Regions from separate parts of the Streptomyces sp. NPDC028635 genome, predicted to be linked through region 1. Evidence: riboswitches for the same ligand, from Rfam matches in the RefSeq annotation. Region 1 holds a riboswitch; each other region holds the start of a gene.
What was found. A riboswitch is a leader RNA that binds a small molecule or an ion and turns the genes downstream of it on or off. The one in region 1 is predicted to bind cyclic di-AMP.
Positions count from the first base shown of each region.

Region 2: it holds a riboswitch for cyclic di-AMP, as region 1 does, so the genes downstream of both, AB0E88_RS28600 (M23 family metallopeptidase) here and AB0E88_RS16960 (transglycosylase SLT domain-containing protein) in region 1, are expected to answer to the same signal.
Region 3: it holds a riboswitch for cyclic di-AMP, as region 1 does, so the genes downstream of both, AB0E88_RS20430 (NlpC/P60 family protein) here and AB0E88_RS16960 (transglycosylase SLT domain-containing protein) in region 1, are expected to answer to the same signal.

Region 1 covers NZ_JBEZWX010000013.1:111,976-119,332, reverse strand. Annotated here, with positions in the region: gene AB0E88_RS16970 (FAD-dependent oxidoreductase) at 1-580, shown strand, start outside; gene AB0E88_RS16965 (HAD family hydrolase) at 687-1,493, shown strand; gene AB0E88_RS16960 (transglycosylase SLT domain-containing protein) at 1,530-2,024, opposite strand; cyclic di-AMP (ydaO/yuaA leader) riboswitch at 2,030-2,212, opposite strand; gene AB0E88_RS16955 (polyprenyl synthetase family protein) at 2,791-3,801, shown strand; gene AB0E88_RS16950 (DUF2092 domain-containing protein) at 4,286-5,566, shown strand; gene AB0E88_RS16945 (ABC transporter ATP-binding protein) at 5,613-6,587, shown strand; gene AB0E88_RS16940 (ABC transporter permease) at 6,574-7,357, shown strand, end outside.
Region 2 covers NZ_JBEZWX010000035.1:57,241-64,597, reverse strand. Annotated here, with positions in the region: gene lhgO (L-2-hydroxyglutarate oxidase) at 1-1,068, shown strand, start outside; gene trmB (tRNA (guanosine(46)-N7)-methyltransferase TrmB) at 1,240-2,082, shown strand; gene AB0E88_RS28605 (PrsW family intramembrane metalloprotease) at 2,133-3,497, shown strand; gene AB0E88_RS28600 (M23 family metallopeptidase) at 3,690-4,721, opposite strand; cyclic di-AMP (ydaO/yuaA leader) riboswitch at 4,733-4,887, opposite strand; gene AB0E88_RS28595 (PP2C family protein-serine/threonine phosphatase) at 5,129-6,262, opposite strand; tRNA gene AB0E88_RS28590 (tRNA-Met) at 6,971-7,044, opposite strand; gene ribA (GTP cyclohydrolase II) at 7,195-7,357, opposite strand, start outside.
Region 3 covers NZ_JBEZWX010000018.1:43,761-51,117, forward strand. Annotated here, with positions in the region: gene AB0E88_RS20415 (NlpC/P60 family protein) at 1-382, opposite strand, end outside; gene AB0E88_RS20420 (hypothetical protein) at 752-1,105, shown strand; gene AB0E88_RS20425 (tellurite resistance/C4-dicarboxylate transporter family protein) at 1,083-2,087, opposite strand; gene AB0E88_RS20430 (NlpC/P60 family protein) at 2,211-3,371, opposite strand; cyclic di-AMP (ydaO/yuaA leader) riboswitch at 3,379-3,542, opposite strand; gene pcrA (DNA helicase PcrA) at 3,749-6,235, shown strand; gene AB0E88_RS20440 (M23 family metallopeptidase) at 6,323-7,357, opposite strand, start outside.

The DNA.
Region 1 (7,357 bases):
GGTGGCCCGCGGCCGGGGGCGGGTCGCCTTCGGCGCGGCGCCGTGGGACCAGCCCCGGCTGCGCCCTCAGTCGCCCTTCGGCCGGGCCTGGTCGCTGTGGGCCCTCAGCTATTACCCGCACCCGTACCGCTATCTGCCCGCCGAGATACGCCACTACCTGGTCCGCCGGGTCCTCGGACCGCTCGGCGCCTGGTGGCTGCGTGAGCGCTTCGCGGGAAAGGTGCAGGTCAGCGAGGTGCAGCGGATCGTGCGGGCGGAGTCGACGGGCGAGGGCGCCACCCTCACCGTGCGCAGTCACGCCGGCCGCACCGAGCGGCTGGCCGCCGACCACGTCATCGCGGCCACCGGCTACCGGGTGAACCTCGCCGCCATGGACTTCCTCGGCCACGGGCTGCGCACCGCGCTCGCCGTCAGCCGCGGCACCCCGAGGCTCGGCGCCGGGTACGTCTCGTCGGTCCCCGGCCTGTACTTCACGGGTCTGCCGGCGGCCGGATCGTACGGCCCGGTGATGCGGTTCGTGTGCGGCACGGAGTTCGCCTCGCCACGGCTGGCCCGGCATCTGGTGGCGGCGCACGGCTGAGGGGACGGCGGACCCGCGCGGAGCGGCGGCGGCCCTGTGCGGGGGCCGGACGGAGCGGCGTAACGAGTGGTGAACGGGTGACCTGCGGGGTCCGTATTCTCTGATCATGGCCGCACCCCTCGCATATGCCCTCATCGCCACTGACCTGGACGGAACGCTGCTGCGCGGCGACGACACGCTGTCCGACCGGTCCCGGGCCGCGCTCGCGCGGGTGGCGAACGCCGGCGCCCGCCACCTGGTGGTGACGGGCCGCCCGGCGCCCCGGGTGCGGCCGCTGCTGGAGGACCTCGGCTGCACGGGGCTCGCGGTGTGCGGCCAGGGCGCGCAGGTGTACGACGCGGGGGCCGGCCGTCTGCTGTGGTCGGTGACGCTCGACCGGGAGCTGGCCGAGACCGCGCTCGGCAAGATCGAGGCCGAGGTGGGGGAGGTGTACGCCGCGGTCGACCAGGACGGCGTGGACGGGCTGACGCTGATCGAGCCCGGCTACCGGATGCCGCACCCGACGTTGCCGGCGGTGCGGGTCGGGCGGCGCGACGATCTGTGGGGCGAGCCGATCAGCAAGGTGCTGCTGCGCCATCCCGAGCTGTCCGACGACGAACTGGCGGCGACGGCGCGCGCGGTGGTCGGTTCCCTCGCGACGGTGACCATGTCGGGGCCGGGGACCGTGGAACTGCAGCCGTGCGGCGTCACCAAGGCGACGGGGCTCGCGCTGGCGGCCGACCATCTCGGCCTCGGCCCCGAGCGGGCGCTCGCGTTCGGGGACATGCCGAACGACATCCCGATGTTCGCCTGGGCCGCCCGGGGGGTGGCCATGGCCAACGCCCATGCGGAGCTGAAGGCCGTGGCCGACGAGGTCACCTTGTCGAACGAGGACGACGGCATCGCCGTCGTCCTCGAACGACTCTTCCCGTGAGGCAGCGACTCACGGCTTCTCGCGTGGGGTGGTGGCTCAGTACGCGCTGAAGACGTTGTCGATCGAGCCGTAGCGGGCGGCCGCGTAGTTGCAGGCAGCGGTGATGTTGGCGATCGGGTCGTACGGGTCCATGGAGGTGCCGGACACGTGGTAGGCGAGGAACGTCGGGTCGATCACCTGGAGCAGGCCCTTGGACGGGGTGCCGGCGGCCGCGTTGGAGTCCCACAGGTTGATGGCGGCGGGGTTGCCGGAGGACTCGCGGATGATGTTGCGGTAGATCCCGTCGTAGGTGCCCGGGATGCCGTGCCGGGACATGATGTCCAGCGACTGGCGGATCCAGCCGTCGAGGTTGTTCGGGTAGACCGAGTTGGCGGCCGTGATCACGGTGGCGCTGGTCGCCGGGGTGGCGGCGGAGGCGCTGGTGGCGCCGAAGAGCGGCAGCGCGAGGGCGGCGGCACCGGTGCCGGCGACGGCGAGGGTGCGGACGAGGCGGGACGTGCGGGTGCGGCGGTGCTGACCGGCAGCAGACATGACGAAGTTCCTCTCCCACGCCTGCGAGGTGAGCTGTCGGGTTCGGGCTGGAGATGCCCGGCCGGCCGCGGTTGCGGCACGGCTTCACCCCAAGCCGGTCCGGGGCGTCGTCGGGGTGACGACGTCCGGCTCGGCGACTTACCTGGGTCCCCCGCTCCTGCCGTACACGGATGAGTTGGTCCGATGGTGGATGCCGGACGGCGGCAGGATTGGGCGTCCATCCGACAGGCCGGGAAGTTATGCGAGAGCTGATGCCGGGAACAAGTACCGGTTTCACCTAATGCCCTGGTTGACCTTGGTCCGGGGTGTTTGGGGGGCTTGATCCTTTGTGATCGGCAAGGCTCAACTCGCTTGTGGGGACTGGCGAAACCCGGGGCAGACGGAGAGAAGGCCGGTGAGGGCGGCGCGTGACCCAATTCACTGGTGTCACACGGGAAACACATTTGGTACTAAGGCGGCCAAGGTGAATCGGCTGATTAATTACGGCAAAACGGGCAGTCGGGTCGTGTTGTGGCGCGCTGTGACGGGGTGCCTCACGGAGGGTGGGGGATGGTCTTCGCGGCACGCGCGTGGTTGATATCGGTACTTTTCGGCCGATCAGATTTGATCGATAAACATATCGGGCGTGATCCGATACCACCTGGCCTGTAACCGTGGGCGCTATCGGTGATCGAAACGTGACCGGATACGCTGACTTGAGTGATGTCAGCGACCTATCGACAAACCGTGTAATCGCCTACCGGCACCAGCAGACAGGAGACCCCTCGTGACCGTCGTCGGGCCGTTCGGGCTTAGCGTGCGGGACCAGGCTCTCGAGGCCGATGTCCAGGCCGGATTGGCGGCTGTCGAGGAAGGGCTGCTCGAGGCCACCAAGAGCGAGGTTCCCTTCATCACGGAGGCCGCGCAGCACCTGGTGCGGGCGGGCGGGAAGCGGTTCCGGCCGCTGCTCGCGATGCTGGCGGCGCAGTTCGGTGATCCGTATGCGCCGGGTGTGGTGCCGTCGGCGGTCGTGGTCGAGCTGACCCACCTCGCGACGCTGTACCACGACGACGTCATGGACGAGGCCGCCGTACGGCGCGGGGTGCCCAGCGCGAACACGCGGTGGGGCAACTCGGTCGCCGTACTGACCGGCGACTTCCTCTTCGCGCGGGCCTCGCAGATCCTCGCCGACCTCGGTCCCGAGGCGGTGCGGGTTCAGGCGCTGGCGTTCGAGCGGCTGGTCACCGGGCAGATCCTGGAGACCGCGGGGCCGCAGGACGGGCGCGACCCGGTCGACCACTACCTCGAGGTGCTCGGCGGCAAGACCGGATCGCTGGTGGCGGTGTCGTGCCGGTTCGGCGCGATGATGTCCGGCGCCGACGAGACGGTCGTGGACGTGCTGACCCAGTACGGCGAGCGGCTGGGTGTCGCCTTCCAGCTGGCCGACGACGTGCTCGACATCGCCTCCGACTCGCACGAGTCCGGCAAGACGCCGGGCACGGATCTTCGCGAGGGCATTCCTACGCTGCCGGTGCTGCGGCTGCGGGAGCAGGCCGAGCGGCTGGGGCTGCCGGAGGACCGGGCGCTGTGCGAGCTGCTGGACTCCGATCTGAGCGACGACGCGCGACACGCGGAGGCGCTGACCGCGCTGCGCGCGCACCCCGCGCTGGAGCAGGCGCGGCGCGACACCGTCCGCTACGCCGAGGAGGCGCGTGCGGCGCTGGCTCCGCTGCGGGAGTGCGGCGCCAAGGCGGCGCTGATGGAGTTGTGCGACGCGGTGGTGCACCGGGCGGGCTGACCGCAGCCGCCCGGGCGGTTCCGCCTCGCGGGCGCGGCGTGCCCACCCCCGGATGGACACCTCCTCCTGGCGTGAGCGCACCCTCGGTGGAGCCGTCGCCACACCCCGGCTGGAGACCTCCCCCTGGCGTGACCGCACCCCCGGGTTGACCTACCGCCGCACCACGGCTCGGGTGGACACCTCCTCCCGGCGCATCCGCACCCCCGGGTGGGGCCCAGCTGCTCGTTCCCGTGGCTCTCCGGTCCCCCACCTCCCCTACGGGTAGGGCGACCTGAGCCCCCGCCATGTCATACCCCAGCAGTACACGCAGTTGCGTCCGTGGAGTGACGCTTCCCGGCGGCCGATTTGGTCTCATGGAAAGCACGGAAGACACCACTCCTCACCGATTCGGGTGAGAATGGCGGCTTGGGGTGGGGCCCGCCGGGAGCACGCGCCGGGGGTCACGGGAAGGACAGCCGCCGCCGACGACGGAGGTAGCGCACACATGGCACCGTATGGAAGCGATGACAGGGCGACGGCCGTGCAGGAGCCCGGCTCGTCGGGCGGGGGGCGTCGCAGGGCCGCGCGGTACGTCGTGCCCGCGACCGTCGTGGGCGTGGCCGCCGCGACGATCGGGATCGTCCCCGCGCTCGCCAGCTCGGGCGACCCGGATCTGCCGAAGATCACCGCGCAGCAGCTCATCGAGAAGATCGCGGCGTCGGACGGCCGGCAGATGTCGGGCACCGTGCGGATCACCACCGACCTCGGGCTGCCCGACGTAGGCGGGCTCGCGGGCGGTCTCGGCGGGAAGGCGGGCGGCTCCGGTGACGGCTCGGCCGCCGATCCGTCCGCCAAGATCACCGAACTCGCCACCGGTTCGCACACGTTGCGGGTCGCGGCCGACGGTCCGGACCGGCAGAAGGTGTCGGTGCTGGAGGACGCCGCCGAGTACAGCCTGATCCACAACGGCAAGGACGTCTGGGGTTACGACAGCAAGTCCAACGAGGTGTACCACGCCACCTCGGACGCCACCGGCGAGGACCAGGGCAAGGACCAGCGCAAGGACACGCGGGGCACGGACGACTTCTCCGGCACCCCCAAGGACTTCGCCGAGCAGGCCCTCAAGGCCGTCGACTCCACGACCGCCGTCACGGTGGACGGCACCGCCCAGGTCGCCGGCCGCGACGCCTACAAGCTGCTGATCAAGCCCAAGCAGTCCGGCAGCACGGTCGGCGGGATCACCATCGCCGTGGACGCGAAGACCGGCGTGCCGCTGAAGTTCACCCTGACCCCGAAGAGCGGCGGCGCAGCCGTGGTCGACGCCGGCTTCACGCACGTCAGCTTCGCCCGACCGGCCGCCTCCACCTTCGACTTCACCCCGCCCAAGGGGGCCAAGGTCACCGAGGGCGGCGACCGTGAGCACGCCAAGGGCGATCGCCCCCACGGCGACGGTCCGCTGAAGGGCGGGCTCCCCGAGCACCTCCTGCCCGTGCCGGGCGGGGCGCCGGGCAAGGGGCTCGGCGGAGCCAAGGTCCTCGGTGAGGGCTGGAACGCCATCGCGGTCCTCGACACCGGCGCCAAGGGCGGTGTGCCCTCCGGCAGCGAGGTCGGCGGCGACCTCGGCGGCTTCCTGGACTCGCTCGGCGACAAGGTCTCGGGCAAGTTCGGCAAGGGCACGGTGTTCTCCACCCGCCTGGTGAACGCCCTGATCACCGACGACGGCAAGGTCTACGTCGGCGCGGTCACCAAGGACGCCCTGGTGAAGGCCGCCGACGCGGGCAGGTAAGCCGGCGGGAGACACCGCCGGCCCACGGGAGACGATCGGGGAGCCGATGGACGCAGCGCCCGCCGCGCGGGGTGAGCAGGAGCCGGAGGACGAGTACGTCATCCACACCCGCGCCCTCACCAAGCGTTACCGCGGCGGGCAGCTCGCCGTGGACGGCCTGGACCTGACCGTCCCGGCGGGCAGCGTCTTCGGCTTCCTCGGTCCGAACGGGTCGGGCAAGACCACCACCATCCGCATGCTGATGGGCCTGATCGAGCCGACCTCCGGCGCCGCGCGGGTGCTCGGGCAGCCGATGCCCCGGGCCGCCCGCTCGGTACTGCCGCAGGTGGGCGCGCTGATCGAAGGGCCCGCGCTGTACGGCTTCCTCTCCGGCCGGGACAACCTGCTGCGCTACGACGCCGCCGACCCGACCGCCGACCCGCGCACCCGGCGCACCCGCGTCGCCACGGCGCTGGAGCGGGTGGGGCTGACGGCGGCCGCCGGAAAGAAGGCGCGGGCGTACTCGCTCGGGATGAAGCAGCGGCTGGGGCTCGCCGCCGCGCTGCTCCAGCCCCGGCGCCTGCTCGTGCTGGACGAGCCGACCAACGGGCTCGACCCGCAGGGCATGCGCGAGATCCGGGCGCTCGTGCGGGAGCTGGCCTCGGACGGCACGACCGTCTTCCTCTCCTCGCACCTCCTCGACGAGATCGAGCAGGTGTGCACGCACGCCGCGGTGATGGCGCGCGGCCGGCTCGTCGTCCAGGGCGCGGTCGCCGACCTGGCGGCGCGGGCCCGCGGACGGCTGGTGGTGACGACGCCGGACGTCTCCGACGCGGCCAGGGTGCTGAAAGAACGGGGCGTCGGGGACGTCGTCGTGGCGGAGGACCGGGTGACGGGCGAGCCGCCGGAGTCGGAACCGGCCGACCTCAACGCCGCGTTGGTCGCGGCGGGGATACGAGTGCGGGGCTTCGGCGTGGAACGGGCCTCGCTGGAGGACGTGTTCGTGGCGCTGACGGGGGAGGGCTTCGATGTCGCCGGCTGACACCAGCAGCACGACCGCCGTCACCGCGGGCGGTGGCACCGCCTTTGGTCCGGCCCGTGCGGTACGGCTCCTGTGGACCCTGGGGCTCTTCCGCAGCGAACTGCTGATCACTCTGCGGCGCTGGCGCACGCTCGCGCTGCTGGGAGTGCTGGCCGCGGTGCCCGTCCTGGTCGGGATCGCCGTGCGGATCGAGACGGGGGACGGCTCGTCGTCGGGGTCCGGCGGCGGGGGACCGGCGTTCATCTCACAGGTCACCAACAACGGCCTGTTCCTCGTCTTCACCGCGCTCGCCGCGACCCTGCCGTTCTTCCTGCCGATGGCGGTCGGTGTGGTCGCGGGCGACGCCGTCGCCGGCGAGGCCGGCGCGGGCACCCTGCGCTATCTCCTGGTCGCGCCGGCCGGGCGTACGCGGCTGCTGCTCGCCAAGTACACGACGGTGATGGCCTTCTGTCTGCTCGCCACTCTCGTCGTCGCGGTGTCGGCGCTGCTGGTCGGGGCCCTGCTGTTCCCGCTCGGCGATCTGACGACCATCTCCGGCACCAGGATCGGTTTCGCGGAGGGGCTCGGCCGGGCCCTGCTGATCGCGCTGGCCGTCGCCGCGTCCCTGATCGGGCTGGCGGCGCTCGGACTGTTCGTCTCCACGCTCACCAACAGCGGTATCGCGGCGATGGCGACGACCGTGGGGCTGCTGATCACCGTGCAGATCCTGGACCAGTTCCCGCAGCTGCACGCGATACAGCCGTATCTCTTCTCGCACTACTGGCTGTCCT
Region 2 (7,357 bases), on a different contig from region 1:
CAGACGGGGCGCAACAGCGGCGTCATCCACAGCGGGATCTACTACAAGCCGGGCTCGCTCAAGGCGCGGTACGCGGTGCGCGGCGCGGCGGAGATGGTCAAGTTCTGCGCGGAGTACGGCATCGCGCACGCCGTCACCGGCAAGCTGATCGTCGCGACGGAGCGGGACGAGCTGCCCCGGCTGCACGCGCTGGTGCAGCGCGGCCGGGAGAACGGCATTCCGGTGCGGGAGCTGGGCGCCTCGCAGATCGCCGAGTACGAGCCGGAGGTGCGCGGCCTCGCCGCGATCCATGTCGGCACGACGGGGATCTGCGACTACGTCGGCGTGGCCCGGCAGCTCGCCGAGGCCTCCGGCGCGGAGATCCGCTACGGCTCTCGGGTCGTCCAGGTCGACCGGCGGCCCTCGCTCGGCGTCGCCGTGCGCACGGCGGCGGGTGACGTCGTCCGCGCCCGCGCCCTGGTGAACTGCGCCGGGCTGTACTGCGACGAGGTGGCCGGGCTGACCGGTGACGACCCCGAGGTCCGGATCATCCCGTTCCGCGGGGAGTACTACGAGCTGGCGCGGCCGGAGCTGGTGAAGGGCCTGGTCTACCCGGTGCCTGACCCGGCGTTCCCCTTCCTCGGGGTCCACCTGACCCGGGGCATCGACGGCGGCGTCCACGTCGGCCCCAACGCGGTCCCGGCCCTGGCCCGGGAGGGGTACGGCTGGGGGGTCGTCCGGCCGCGGGAGCTGGCGGGGACGCTGGCCTGGCCCGGCTCCTGGCAGATAGCCCGCCGCCACTGGCGGTACGGCGCCGGCGAGCTGCGCCGGTCGGTGTCCAAGGCGGCGTTCGTCGACGCCGTACGACGGCTGCTGCCGGCCGTGGAGGAAGAGGACCTGGTGCGCACGGACCCGGGCGTGCGGGCCCAGGCGGTCCTGCGGGACGGCACGCTCGTGGACGACTTCCTGATCAGGGAGGGAGCACGCACCGTGCACGTCCTGAACGCCCCGTCCCCGGCCGCCACGGCATCCCTGCCGATCGGCAGAGAGGTGGCCCGTAGAGCGCTGAAGGCACTCGCCGAGGCGTGACCGACGCGAAGGGAAGGCAGACAGGAGCCGGCGCAGGGCGAGGCAGGCGAGCCAGGGGCGCGCGGAACCGCGCGGCCGGCCCCCACCCACCCTCGGACGCCCGCGGCCCGCACCCACCCCCACCAGCGGCGTCCTCGCATCGCGGAGCGCCTCCGTACAATCGGTCCCACTGTGTCTGACTCCCTCAACGCTCCCGAAACCCCCCAGCCCGCCGGTGCGGCGGACCCCGGCGTCTCCGTCCGGCACACCCGGGCCAAGGGTGAGCCGCGGTTCCCGGACGGGCCGAAGGCCGACCCCGCCGGGTCGCACTTCGAGCGGCGCATCCGCAGCTTCCAGCCGCGCCGCAGCCGGGTCACCGCCGGACAGGCCGACGCCCTGCAGCGGCTGTGGCCCCAGTGGGGGCTGGACATCGACGGGCAGCGCACCCTCGATCTGACCGAGCTGTTCGGCAACGACCACCCCGTCGTGCTGGAGATCGGCTTCGGCATGGGTGAGGCCACCGCGCAGATGGCCGCCGCCGACCCCGGCACCAACATCCTCGCCGTGGACGTGCACACCCCCGGCCAGGGCAACCTGCTGAACCTCGCCGACCACCACGGCCTGTCCAACATCCGCGTCGGCAACGGCGACGCGATCATCCTGCTGCGCGAGATGCTCACCCCCGACGCGCTGGACGGCCTGCGCGTCTTCTTCCCGGACCCGTGGCCCAAGAAGCGGCACCACAAGCGCCGGCTGATCCAGCCGGAGTTCCTCACCCTCGCCGCGACCCGGCTGAGGCCCGGGGCGATCCTGCACTGCGCCACCGACTGGGAGCCCTACGCGGAGCAGATGCTCGAGGTGCTCACCGCGCACCCCGACTTCGAGAACACCCAGCCGGACAGCGGCTTCGCCCCGCGCCCCGCGTTCCGGCCGCTGACCCGCTTCGAGGGCCAGGGCCTGGACAAGGGCCACGTCGTGAACGACCTGCTCTTTCGCCGCGTACCGCATCCGCGGAGCGACTCGGACCCGCGCTGACGCAGCCGTCAACGTCGCGGGCGGCGCCCTCCCTCGTTAGGGTCAATGCCGTGGCCACGAGTCCCCCGTATCCGACCTACCCCAGCGGCCCCGGCGACGGTGCGCTCCATCACCCGCACTGGTGGCAGCGCAGAGGGGTGCGGTACGGCGCGCTCATCACGCTGCTCGCCCTGTCCGGTCTGGTCATCCTCGCGCTGGTGCGCGAGCAGACCGGCACCGAGGGCTTCCTGGTCGGGCTGGGGCTCGCCGTCTTCCCGGTACCGCTGCTGACCGCCGCCTTCCGCTGGCTGGACCGGGTCGAGCCCGGCCCCTGGCGGAACCTGCTGTTCTCCTTCGCCTGGGGCGCCTGCGCGGCTGCGCTGATAGCGATCGTCGCCAACAGCTTCGCGACGAAGTGGATAGCGACGGCGACCGCGGACCCGGCCGGCGCGGACACCCTCGGCGCCACGGTGATAGCGCCGATCGTGGAGGAGTCGGCGAAGGCCGCCGCCGTCCTGCTCGTCTTCCTCTTCCGCAGACGCGACTTCACCGGGCTCGTCGACGGCGTGGTGATAGCGGGTGTCACCGCCACCGGCTTCGCGTTCACCGAGAACATCCTCTACCTCGGCACCGCCTTCGGCACCGACCAGCTCACCGGCGGCCGGGGCATCGCCTCCGTCACCGCGGCGACCTTCTTCGTCCGCGTGATCATGTCGCCGTTCGCGCATCCGCTGTTCACCACCATGACCGGTATCGGCTTCGGCATCGCCGCGCTGTACGGCGAGGGCCGGCGCCTGCGCCGGGTCCTGCTCCCGCTGGGCGGGCTGCTGCTGGCCATGTGCATGCACGCTCTGTGGAACGGCTCGGCGTCCTTCGGTCCGTTCGGCTTCTTCGCCGTGTACGGCGGCTTCATGATGCCCGCGTTCGGGCTGCTGACCTGGCTGGTGATCTGGACCCGGCAGCGGGGGCTGCGCACGATCCGCGAGGAGCTGCCCGCCTATGTCGCCGCGGGCTGGCTCGCGCCCGCCGAGCCGTTCGCGCTCGGCTCGATGCGGGCGCGCCGCATGGCGCGCGAGTACGCCGCGCACCACCTGGGCAAGCCGGGGGCGAAGGAGGTCGGGCGCTACGAGGCGTACGCGACGTCCCTGGCGTTCCTGCGGCACCGGGGCCGCCGCGGCCGCGCCGGCGCCGACTTCGTCGTACGCGAGAGGGAGCTGCTGAACGAGCTGTGGCGGCTGCGGGAGCGGGCCCGGCCGGCGCTGGAGTACGCGGCCCGGGCGGCCGCGCCCCCGGTGCCGGTGATGCTGCCGTGGCCCGCGCACCCGTGGCAGGCCCCCGGGGCGGCGCGGCCGCACCTGCCGTACGCCGGGCACGCGGGGTACGGCGCCCATCCGGCGTACCCGGGCTACCCGGCGTACAACCCCTACCGCTCGTAGAGACGGGCGCCGGGGCATCGGAAGGCTCCGGTCAGAGCGGTCATGTCCTGTTGCAACGCGCCTCGGACCTGATCGACCGTTCCGCACGCGGATCGACCGGAGGTGCGAACACCGCGGCACACGGAAACCGGCAGCCCTGACGTCGGGGGGTTTGCCGTCAGGACCGCCGGGGTTCTGGAGCGGGCCGTGGTGTCAGGGGGTGAGGCCCTTGTCCTGCAGCCACGCCATCGGGTCGATGCCGGAGGCCTGCCCGTCGGGGTGCACCTCCAGGTGCAGGTGCGGGCCGGTGACGTTGCCGGTGGCGCCGACGCGGCCGATGACGTCACCGGTGGCGACCTTCTGCCCGACGCTGACGCTGATCGACGACTGGTGGCAGAACCACAGCTCGGTGCCGTCGTCGAGGGTGAGGATCGTGCGGTAGCCGTAGGAGCCGGCCCAGCCCGCTTCGGTGATGGTGCCGGTGTGGACGGCCTTGATCAGCGTGCCGGTGGGGGCGGCGAAGTCCAGGCCGGTGTGGTAGCCGGAGGACCACATCGAGCCGGCCTGCCCGAAGCGGGAGGTGAGGGTGTAGGAGGAGGTCGGCAGCGCGTACTGCTTGGCCAGTTCGGCCAGGCGCTCGGCCTCGGCCTTCTTCTTCGCCTCCGCCTCCGCCTTCTCCTTCGCGGCGGCGGCCTTGGCGGCGGCCTCCTGCTCGGCCTTGGCGGCGTCCTCGGCGGCCTGCTTGGCCACGGCGGCCTGGGCGGCGGCCTGCGCCTTGACGTCGACCTGCACCTGCTGCGACTCGGCCTGGGCCATGATCCGGTTGCGCAGCGCCTCACCGGCGTCGGAGGTGCCCTGCGCGGTGTCGGCGGAGCTGACGATGTCGCTCAGCGGGGTGGCGGAGCCCTGGGGCGCGGCGTCCTCGTGGTCGGAGATCAGTGAGCCGACCGAGGGCAGGTCGGGCATGGAGATGGAGACCGGCGGCTTGCCGGTCTGCGCGCTGGCCATGCCGCCCGCGCCGACGGCGGCGATGACGCCGACGCCGAGGACGGTGGAGCTGCGGGCGAGTCCGCCGCGCTGCTTGGCGACGCGGTGCCGGCCGCGGACGGGACGGACGGACTCCTCAGTGGGGTTCCACTCCTCCCAAGGGCCCTCGTCGGTGCGGTGGCCGCCGTAGACGAGGGTCTCGGGGCCCTGCTGGCTCGGCACGAACGGGGCTGTCGGGGCAGGCCGGTTGGACGCCACGCGGGCGTACTCCTTTCCTTCCGTTCGCCTACCGGGTTAGCTGACGGGTTCGGAGCAGGAAGGTCTCCTACGCGCGTATACCGGCCGTCGTCGACGGCGGCTGACGCGAGATTCACCCCAAGGTGGTGGTTCCCCGGTTCCCTACGGGATTCGGCGCGTGAGCACGGAGCCGTCTCTTGTGACGGCTGGGACGACCGCGCTGCGTTATCGAACGTTAATAGACCCGGCGGCATGATTCCAAGCCGTTCGTCTTGATCATTAACATTCTCGGCCTGGACTTTCACGCCACGACCGGTGCAAAAGGGGCGACTTGACCGCCCCTCAGGCGTCACGTCCAAAACCTCTTTTTGGTGATGGTGCGTCAATTGTTATGCACAGGGCGGTCATCCACTCACCCACCGTGACCTTCACGGCCGGCGGACGGCCAGCAGCGCCATGTCGTCCGCCATGCCGCCCCCCGAGTGCCGGCGCACATCCTTCGCGACCGCGGCGAGCAGGGCGCCGGGCGCGGTGACGACACGTCCGGCGAGCCGCGTCTCGACGTCGTAGAAGCGGCCATGGCGGTCGCGGCTCTCGGAGAGGCCGTCGGTGTACAGCAGCAGCGTGGCACCGCCGGGGAAGACGACCTCCTCGGCGCGGTCCGGCGACGGGCCCAGCTCGCCCATGCCGAGCGGCAGCGCGTGTTCGGCGGGCAGCAGCGCGCGCAGGGTGCCGTCGGCGTGCAGCAGCACCGGCGGCGGATGACCGCGGTTGAGGACGCGGACGACACCGTCGCCGTGCGGGAGTTCGGCGAGAACGGCGGTGGTGAACCCCTCGAAGGCGTCGAGCCCGTCGCGCCGGGCGCCCTCGCGGGCCAGCGCCCGCTCCAGCCGCTGGGCGACCGCCTCCAGGGTGGCCTCCTGCTCGGCGGCCTCCCGGAACGCCCCGATGACCACGGCCACGGCCGCCACCGCGCCCATGCCCTTGCCGCGCACGTCCCCGACGATCAGGCGGACGCCGTACGGGCTGTCCTGGACGGCGTACAGATCACCGCCGATGAAGGCGTCGGCGCGCGCGGCCTCGTAGCAGGCGGCGATCTGGAACCCGCCGATCTCTTCGGCGGGTTCGGGCAGTACAGCGCGCTGGGCGGCCTCGGCGACCTCGCGCGCGGAGGCGAGCTGCTCGCTGCTGCGGCGCGCGAGGGCGTTGATCAGGACGGCCAGGACGGCGACCGTGGCGACGGTCACCAGCTCGGTGACGGCGTCGGTGTGCCAGACGATGCCGATCGTCAGATGCAGCCCGAGCACGACGACGACGGCGGCGAGCCCGGTGAGCACGGTGCCGCGGCGGCTGTAGAGCGGGGCGGCGACCAGGGGCGCGGCGGTGAAGAAGGGGACCGCCGTGAAGTCGGACGGGGTGCAGTAGTCGTAGACCGCGCCGGCGGCGATGAGCAGCGCCGGCAGGATCCGTACGAAGGTGCGCGCGAGGGAGATCCTCCGGCCCTCCCCGGGCCGCGGTTCCCCACCGTCGCCGGGGACGGGCCCCGGCCCGGGCTCGGGCACGAAGGCATCGGGCAGCCGCAGGGCGGACCGGGAGCCGGGGTCGAGGGCCGGGGCCCCCGGTCCGTCGGCAGGGGGATCGGAGGCGCATCCGCGGGCGGCGGATCCCGTCCCGGCACCGGGAACCCATCCGTCGGCCAGAGAGCCCGCCCCGGCCTCCGGAACACGACCGCCGGCCCGTGGGCCAGCCCCGGCCTCGGGAACGCGCCTGCCGGTCCGGGGGTACGGCCCGTCGTCCGTCACGTCTCCAGGCCGCACCGCTCGTCTCCCACCGTCCCTGTCCGCCGTCGTCCCGCCCGTCCAGGCTTGCCGGTGCGGGCGCGAGCGGCGAGCGGTGAGGGCCGACCGGATGACACCGGGCGCCGGCGAGCCCCGGCGGCGTGCAGCCGGGGGCGGCGAGCCGGCCGGGGGCGGACGGGCCGGCGGCGTGCAGCCGGAAGACGGCGAGCCCCAGCGACGGACAGCCGGGGCGGGCGGCGAGCCCAGCAGTGGAATGCCGGAGGGCTGCGGCCCCAGCGACGGACAGCCGGGGCGGCCCGGTGTCCGACTGCCGAGGGCCGGGCGGCGCCGGGCCCAGCGGCAGAGCGGGCCGAGTGGCAGAGCGGGCCGAGTGGAGAGCGGGCCGAGTGGCAGAAACGAGGCCCACGCGCCGGTCGTGACGTAAAAAACCGAGGGCCGGAAACCTTTCGGCTTCCGGCCCTCGGCCTTCAGTAGCGGGGACAGGATTTGAACCTGCGACCTCTGGGTTATGAGCCCAGCGAGCTACCGAGCTGCTCCACCCCGCGTCGTTGTGTCTCCAGTGTACGTCATCCGCGGGGCCCCCGACGACCACGTTCCTTCGCCACCCCCCGTGCCGCCGCCGAGGCCACCTCCCGTGCCCCCGCAGAGGCCACCCCCCGTGCCACCGCAGAAGCCCCCCCGGCCCCCCGCCGAGGTCAGCCCGCGCTCCGTTCCGCCAGCTCGGCCAGCGGCAGCGTGTGCTGGGTCTGCAGGGCCTTGGCGCGCAGGTAGCGCACGTTGTGCGGGGTGGAGAAGACGCCGGTCGGCACCCGGTCGCGGACGTCGAGCCCCAGGGTGCGCAGCTGGCCGGCCTTGTCC
Region 3 (7,357 bases), on a different contig from region 1:
CGGGATCGTCGGACAGGGCGAGCTGCACCGCCGGGTCCAGACCGCCGCTGCGGTACTGGGCGCTGGCGACGGCCCCCAGGGCGTCCCGCGCCTCGTTCAGCCGCTGCTGCTTGCGGGCCGTCTCGTCCTGCAGGTCCTTCAGCCGGCGGCCGGCCGCCCCGGCCTCCTCCTTCGCGCCGTCGTACTTCTCGGTGGCCGCCTCGGCCTCCTGGTACAGCTTGTCGACCTGCGCCTTGACCTGGGCCGGAGTCGGATCCGGCGCGGCCTGGCCGGTGCCGTCGAACGCCGTGGCCGTCGCCGCGCCCGCCAGGGCGACCGTGAACGCCGTACGGGCCGTCCGGCCGCCGAGCGAGCGCTTCGGATGCTTGCGGTGTGCTGCCACGGGGACTGCACGTCCTTTCGTACGACGCCGGTGGCCCCCTCGGGCCGGCCGCGCGGGGTGCGTGCCCGGCGGCGTCCCGACAGGGGAACGGGGCGCCACCGGGCTCTTCGGCGGGGTGACCGACGGCCGCCCCTGGCCCGGACGGCGGTGGGAAGTCGGTCACCTTGGGGGAGGACGCTAAACCCGAAAGTGACGGGACGGTGACGGCCTGTACGGAAGTGACGTGAGCGGACCGCGAGGTGACCGTATGTGACCGTGATCCCGTTCCCGTGACGTCGACTTCACACAGCGCTGCGACCGAAGCGCCGATTCCACCCACGGGAGGGGTGCCGGACTGCTACGTCACGCCCCTGGCTAGGCTCCGGCCCCATGGACGTACTCATCCATCTCTTCGTCGGCCTGCACATCATCGGCATCGCCTCGCTGCTGGGCGGCTTCCTCACCCAGATGAAGGCGATGGGCCGGGGCACCGCCCGCTTCGTCCCGGCGATGCTGCACGGCGCGCTGACCATGCTGGTCACCGGTGTGATCCTGGTCGGCCTCAACCAGGCCGACGACCACACCGTGAACACGATCAAGATCGGCGTGAAGCTGGCGCTGCTGATCGTGATCCTGGGCCTGGTCTACGTCAAGCGCGACGACGAGAAGGTGGACAAGCCCCTGTTCGGCCTCGTCGGGCTGCTGACCGTGGCGAACATCTTCATCGCGGTGCTGTGGACCTGAGCGCGTCCCGGGCCGCGAGGACTGCCCCGGCGGCCACGGCCAGCCACGCGGCCACCGAGAGCCACAACAGGGCCTGACCCAGGTCCATCAGCCACGGCACGTCGACGGCGGCGGCGACGGACAGCGTCGCCGCCGCCGTCATGCCGAGCGGGAACACCGTGGCCCAGCGGCGCGTGTCATAGGCGAGCCGGGGCCGGACCACCTCGGCGACCGCCAGCACGACGTACCCGGCGAGGTCCAGGACCAGCAGCGCGACGGTCGCGAAGCGCAGGACGCCGCGGTCGTCGTCGTTCCACAGGTACAGCCGCGCGCTGTCGGCGGCCAGCAGCTTCGCGCCGGCCAGCGCGGAGATCGCCAGCGCACCGCCCGCGATCCAGTGGTCGCCGGGCCCCTGAAGCACCTGCCGCGGATCGAACCGGGTCAGGGCGATGCCGTAGAGCACCAGGCCGAGCCCGAACAGCACCAGCGCGGCGTGGGCGAGCCAGGCCGTCGCCAGGGCGCCCGCGAGGACGGCGGCGAGCACGGCGAGCCCCTGCGTGGCCACGCAGGCGAGGAACACCGCCCCGGGCATCCGCGGCTCCCAGTTCCGTACGACCGTGACGGTCAGCACCGGCCACAGCACCGCCGCCAGCGCCAGCAGCGCCTCGGCCGGCGTGGTCCACCCCAGGAGCACGAACCCGGCGCCCAGCACCGTCGTGGCGGCCACCCCGGTCAGCGCGCCGGGCGTCTGCGCCTCGGACACCCACCGGGGCCGGTCCGCCAGCAGCCGCACGGCGAACTGCGCGGCCAGAGCCAGCCAGAAGACGCAGGCCGCCGCCAGCCAGATCCGGGACAGCAGCTCGTACCCGGTCAGCCGCAGCCCGACCGACACGATGCCGGTCGCCATCACGGCGGCCCCGGCCGCCGGGGTGCGCCGCGACCACCACGCGTGCAGCGGGGACGGGGAACCGGACGCGGCGTGCCGACGCGAGGAAACGGACATGCCGTCGATGCTATGAACCCGCTCGCGCGCGTCGGCAGGGGCCACGCGCACCGACGGCCGTAAACCGCCAGGCCGGGCGTACGCGCGCGTGGAGCGCGGGGGCGGCCTCGCGCGCGTGGAGCGTCAGGCCGGGCGTACGACGCTGTGGATGGCCGACTCGCCGTCGTAGTAGATGGACTCCTCGCGCACATAGGCGCCGGGCTTGGGGGCGTGGATCATCATGCCGCCGCCGATGTAGAGGCCGACGTGGCTGATGTCGTCGTAGAAGAAGACCAGGTCGCCCGGCCGGGCCTGGGACAACGGGACGGTCGTGCCGGCGTGCACCTGGTCGTAGGTGGTGCGCGGCAGGTCGACGTCCGCGGCCTTCCAGGCCGCCTGGGTCAGGCCGGAGCAGTCGTAGGAGCCGGGGCCGGTCGCGCCCCACACGTACGGCTTGCCGATCTGCGCGCGGGCGAAGGCGAGCGCCCTCTCGGCCTGGGAGCCGGTGCTCGTGCTGCCCGAGCCGGTGCCGGTGCCGGTGCTCGTGCCGCCGGACGGGGAGCCGCCGCCGTCCTGCCGCCGGTCCTGCCGCTGCTGCTGGGCCGCCTGCTGCCGGGCCAGGTCCGCCGCCTTGCGCGCGGCCTCCTCCTGCTGGTGCCGCTCGATCGCGGCGAGCCGCGCCTTCTCCTCGGCGGTCAGCTTCGACAGCAGCTCACGCGCGTCGGCGAGCTTCTTCTGGACGGTGGCCTTGGCGGTGCGCAGATCGTTCTGCGAGTCGGTGAGCGTGCGCAGGCCGTCCGTGGCCTCGCGGCGCTGCCTCATCGTCTCCGACTGCTGGGTCACGTAGTCGTCGACCGCGTCCTTCTGGTGGCTGGTCAGCCGGTCCATCAGATGGCTCTGGTCGAAGTACTGCTGCGGGGAGTCGGCGAGCAGGAAGGTCGCCGTGTCCGGGAGGGACGCGCCGCCGGTGCGGTACTGGGCGGCGGCGTACGACCCCAGCTGCTCGCGCGCCTCGTTGAGCTTCTCGGTGCGCCGGGCGACGTCGTCCATCAGGGAGTCGACGCGGGTGCGCTGCTTGGCGGTGCGCTCCTTGGCCGCGTTGTACTTGTCGGTCGCGGACTCCGCCTGCCGGTAGAGGTCGTCGACCTTCTTCTCGACCTCCTCGAGGCTGGGCTTGTCGTCCGCGGGGACGGCGTCGGCCGTCTGGGACAGCAGGGCCACGGAGGTGAGGGCGGCTGTGGCGAGGGCGGGGGTCCCTATTCCGGCGAGGGTCCCCGCGGGACGCGACTTGCGGTGCGACGCCAAGGGAGGCGACTCCTTCCAGATGGCCGCCTACCGGGTTAGCTGTCGGGTTCGGGCTGTGTGGAAGGTGTGCCCTACGGCTCTCCCCGTGGGAGGGCCGATTCACCCCAGGTCTCGGGTGGGTCCCCGGCTCCGGTCGCTGTGCGGGCGTACCGGACTCGGCGGAGGCCGCGCGGCCCGGCGACGTTCGCCGGTGGAGTTCGTGCGGCCTGGGCGGCACGGTAGCCAACTCGTGTGCCTGCTGTGAAGGTTGGTGCGTGATATGCCCGATACATTTCCGTGACCATCGCGTTGTGTCGCCGGCCGGTGATGGACGGTGACGTGTGATGTTTCCCGGACGGGCCCGGGTTGTCAGTGGGGCGCCCTAGACTCGGAGAGCGATGAGCAGCCTCTTTGACGACAGCTTCCTGGCGGACCTCCAGGCCCCGCGGGCCCACACGGAGGAGCCCCCGCCGCCGCCCGAGGACGAACACGCTCCGGAACCGTTTCCGGACGATCTGTTCGGCGGGAAGTTCGACGCGCCCCCGCCGGACCGGGACACGCACTACCGCGACGGTGCCCCGCGCCCCGCGCTCGACGCCGCCGCGCTGCTCGAGGGGCTGAACGACAACCAGCGCGCCGCCGTCGTGCACTCCGGCTCCCCGCTGCTCATCGTGGCCGGCGCCGGCTCCGGCAAGACCCGCGTACTCACCCACCGCATCGCCCATCTGCTCGCCGAGCGGAACGTCCACCCGGGCCAGATCCTCGCGATCACCTTCACCAACAAGGCCGCGGGCGAGATGAAGGAGCGCGTGGAGCAGCTCGTCGGCCCGCGCGCCAACGCGATGTGGGTGATGACCTTCCACAGCGCGTGTGTGCGCATCCTGCGCCGCGAGTCGAAGAAGCTCGGCTTCACGTCGTCCTTCTCGATCTACGACGCCGCCGACTCCAAGCGGCTGATGGCCCTGGTCTGCCGCGACCTGGACCTGGACCCCAAGCGCTTCCCGCCCAAGTCCTTCAGCGCCAAGATCAGCAACCTGAAGAACGAGCTGATCGACGAGGAGGACTTCGCTGCCCAGGCCACCGACGGCTTCGAGAAGACCCTCGCCCAGGCCTACGCCCTGTACCAGTCGCGGCTGCGCGAGGCGAACGCCCTCGACTTCGACGACCTGATCATGACGACGGTCAACCTGCTGCGCGCCTTCCCGGACGTCGCCGAGCACTACCGCCGCCGCTTCCGGCACGTCCTGGTCGACGAGTACCAGGACACCAACCACGCCCAGTACGCGCTGGTCCGTGAGCTGGTCGGCACCGGTGAGCACGACGAGGACGTCCCGCCCAGCGAGTACGACCTGCCGCCCGCCGAGCTGTGCGTGGTGGGCGACGCCGACCAGTCGATCTACGCCTTCCGCGGCGCGACGATCCGCAACATCCTCCAGTTCGAGGAGGACTACCCGAACGCGACGACGATCCTGCTGGAGCAGAACTACCGCTCCACGCAGACCATCCTGTCCGCCGCCAACGCGGTCATCGAGCGCAACGAGTCCCGCCGCCCGAAGAATCTGTGGACCAACGCCGGCCAGGGCGCCCGCATCGCGGGATACGTCGCCGACACCGAGCACGACGAGGCCCAGTTCGTCGCCGACGAGATAGACCGCCTGGTCGACGCGGGCGAGGCCAAGGCCGGCGACGTCGCCGTCTTCTATCGCACCAACGCGCAGTCCCGTGTCTTCGAAGAGGTCTTCATCCGCGTCGGCCTGCCCTACAAGGTCGTCGGCGGCGTCCGCTTCTACGAGCGCAAGGAGGTCCGGGACGTCCTGGCCTACCTGCGGGTCCTCGCCAACCCCGAGGACTCCGTGCCGCTGCGCCGCATCCTCAACGTGCCCAAGCGCGGCATCGGCGAGCGCGCGGAGGCGATGATCGACGCCCTCTCGCAGCGCGAGAAGATCAGCTTCCCGCAGGCGCTGAAGCGGGTCGACGAGGCGTACGGCATGGCCGCCCGCTCCACGAACGCCGTCAAGCGGTTCAACACGCTGATGGAGGACCTGCGCACGATCGTGGAGTCCGGCGCCGGACCGGCCACCGTCCTCGAGGCCGTCCTGGAACGCACCGGCTATCTGGCCGAGTTGCAGGCGTCCACCGACCCGCAGGACGAGACCCGCATCGAGAACCTCCAGGAACTCGCCGCCGTCGCCCTGGAGTTCGAGCAGGAGCGCGGCGAGGGCGAGCCGGTCGGGCTCGCCGACTTCCTGGAGCAGGTCGCCCTCGTCGCCGACTCCGACCAGATCCCGGACGAGGACGCGGACGGCTCTGGCGTCATCACCCTGATGACCCTGCACACCGCCAAGGGCCTCGAGTTCCCGGTGGTCTTCCTCACGGGTATGGAGGACGGCGTCTTTCCGCACATGCGGGCCCTCGGCCAGACCAAGGAGCTCGAAGAGGAGCGCCGCCTGGCCTACGTCGGCATCACCCGCGCCCGTGAGCGGCTGTACCTCACGCGGTCGACACTGCGCAGCGCGTGGGGACAGCCGTCGTACAACCCGCCGTCCCGGTTCCTTGAGGAGATTCCGCCGCAGCACGTCGAGTGGAAGCGCACGGGCGGGTCCGCGCCGGTCTCCTCCGGGCCGGCCTCGGGGATCGCCGCCTCGCTGTCCTCGTCCCGCTCGCGTTCCTCGGCCGCCGGCGCGTCCGGGTTCGCCACGCGGCGCGCCGGGGACAAGCCGGTGGTCTCGCTGGCGGTGGGGGACCGGGTCACCCATGACCAGTTCGGGCTGGGCAGCGTGGTCGAGGTGAGGGGCACCGGCGACAAGGCCGAGGCGACGATCGACTTCGGCGACGACAAGCCGAAGCGGCTGCTGCTGCGGTACGCGCCGGTGGAGAAGCTGTAGGAAGCCGGGAGTTCCGGGGGCTTCGGCCCCCGGCAGCCCGGTCGGTCACGTCGGGCCGCTCAGGGCTGGTTGCTCAGGGCCGGCTGCTCAGGTGGGGTCGAGGCCGTGGCTGCGCAGCCAGGGCAGCGGGTTGATCGCCGCGCCGCCGCCCGGCCGGACTTCGAAGTGCAGGTGCGGCCCGGTGGAGTTGCCCGAGTTGCCGGAGTACGCGATCGGCTGCCCGGCCTTGACGCTCGTACCCGAGGAGACGCGGTAGCTGGAGAGGTGGCAGTACCACGTCTCCGTGCCGTCCGGCGCGGTCAGGATCAGCATGTTGCCGTAGGCGCTGTTCCACTGCGTGCGCACGACGCCGTCGGTCGCGGCCATCACGGTGGTGCCGTACGAGACGGGGAAGTCGATGCCGGTGTGCACGGACATCCAGTTGATGCCGGCCTGGCCGAAGTAGGCGCTCAGCCCGTGCTGGAGAACCGGCAGGGAGAACTTGGGGCGCATGCGCTCCTTGCGCTCCGCCTCCTCCGCCGCCTTCTTGCGCTCCCTCTCCTGCTGCGCCTTGAGGTCGATGCGCTCCTGCGTCCGGCTGGCCCGGTCGGCGAAGTCGTCGGCGCCGGCGGACAGGCTCGCGAGCTGGGTGTCCAGCTTGTTGTTGGCGGCGGACGGTTTCACCGCGTGCCCGTCCGCGGCGGAGGCGGTGGTGTCGCTGCCGTCGCCGCCGCTCAACGCGCCGACGGAGGCGGCCGCGATCCCGGCGACACCCATCACACACGCCGACGGTACGGCGATGGTCAGCAGCGCCGACCGCTTGGCGGGCGTACGGCGACGGGAGCGTCCCGCGTTCCGGGCCGCCGCGCGCGACGACGGGCGGGGGAGGGTCTCCTCCTGGTCCTCCAGCAGGGGCGCCGAGGTCAGGTCGACGGCGGGCAGCTCACCGGTGGCGCTCAACTCGCCGTCGTCGTGGCCGGGTTCCTCGTAGGAGACCTGGTCGAAGGCGGCGGTGGCGTCGGCGGGGGGCTGCGGGTCGTAGCTCCCGGTGTCCTGCGGGTCGAAGCTGCCGGTGCTCTGCGGGTCGTAGGTGCCGGTGTCCTGCTGGTCGAAAGGTTCCGGCTGGTGCTCGTAGCCACCGGT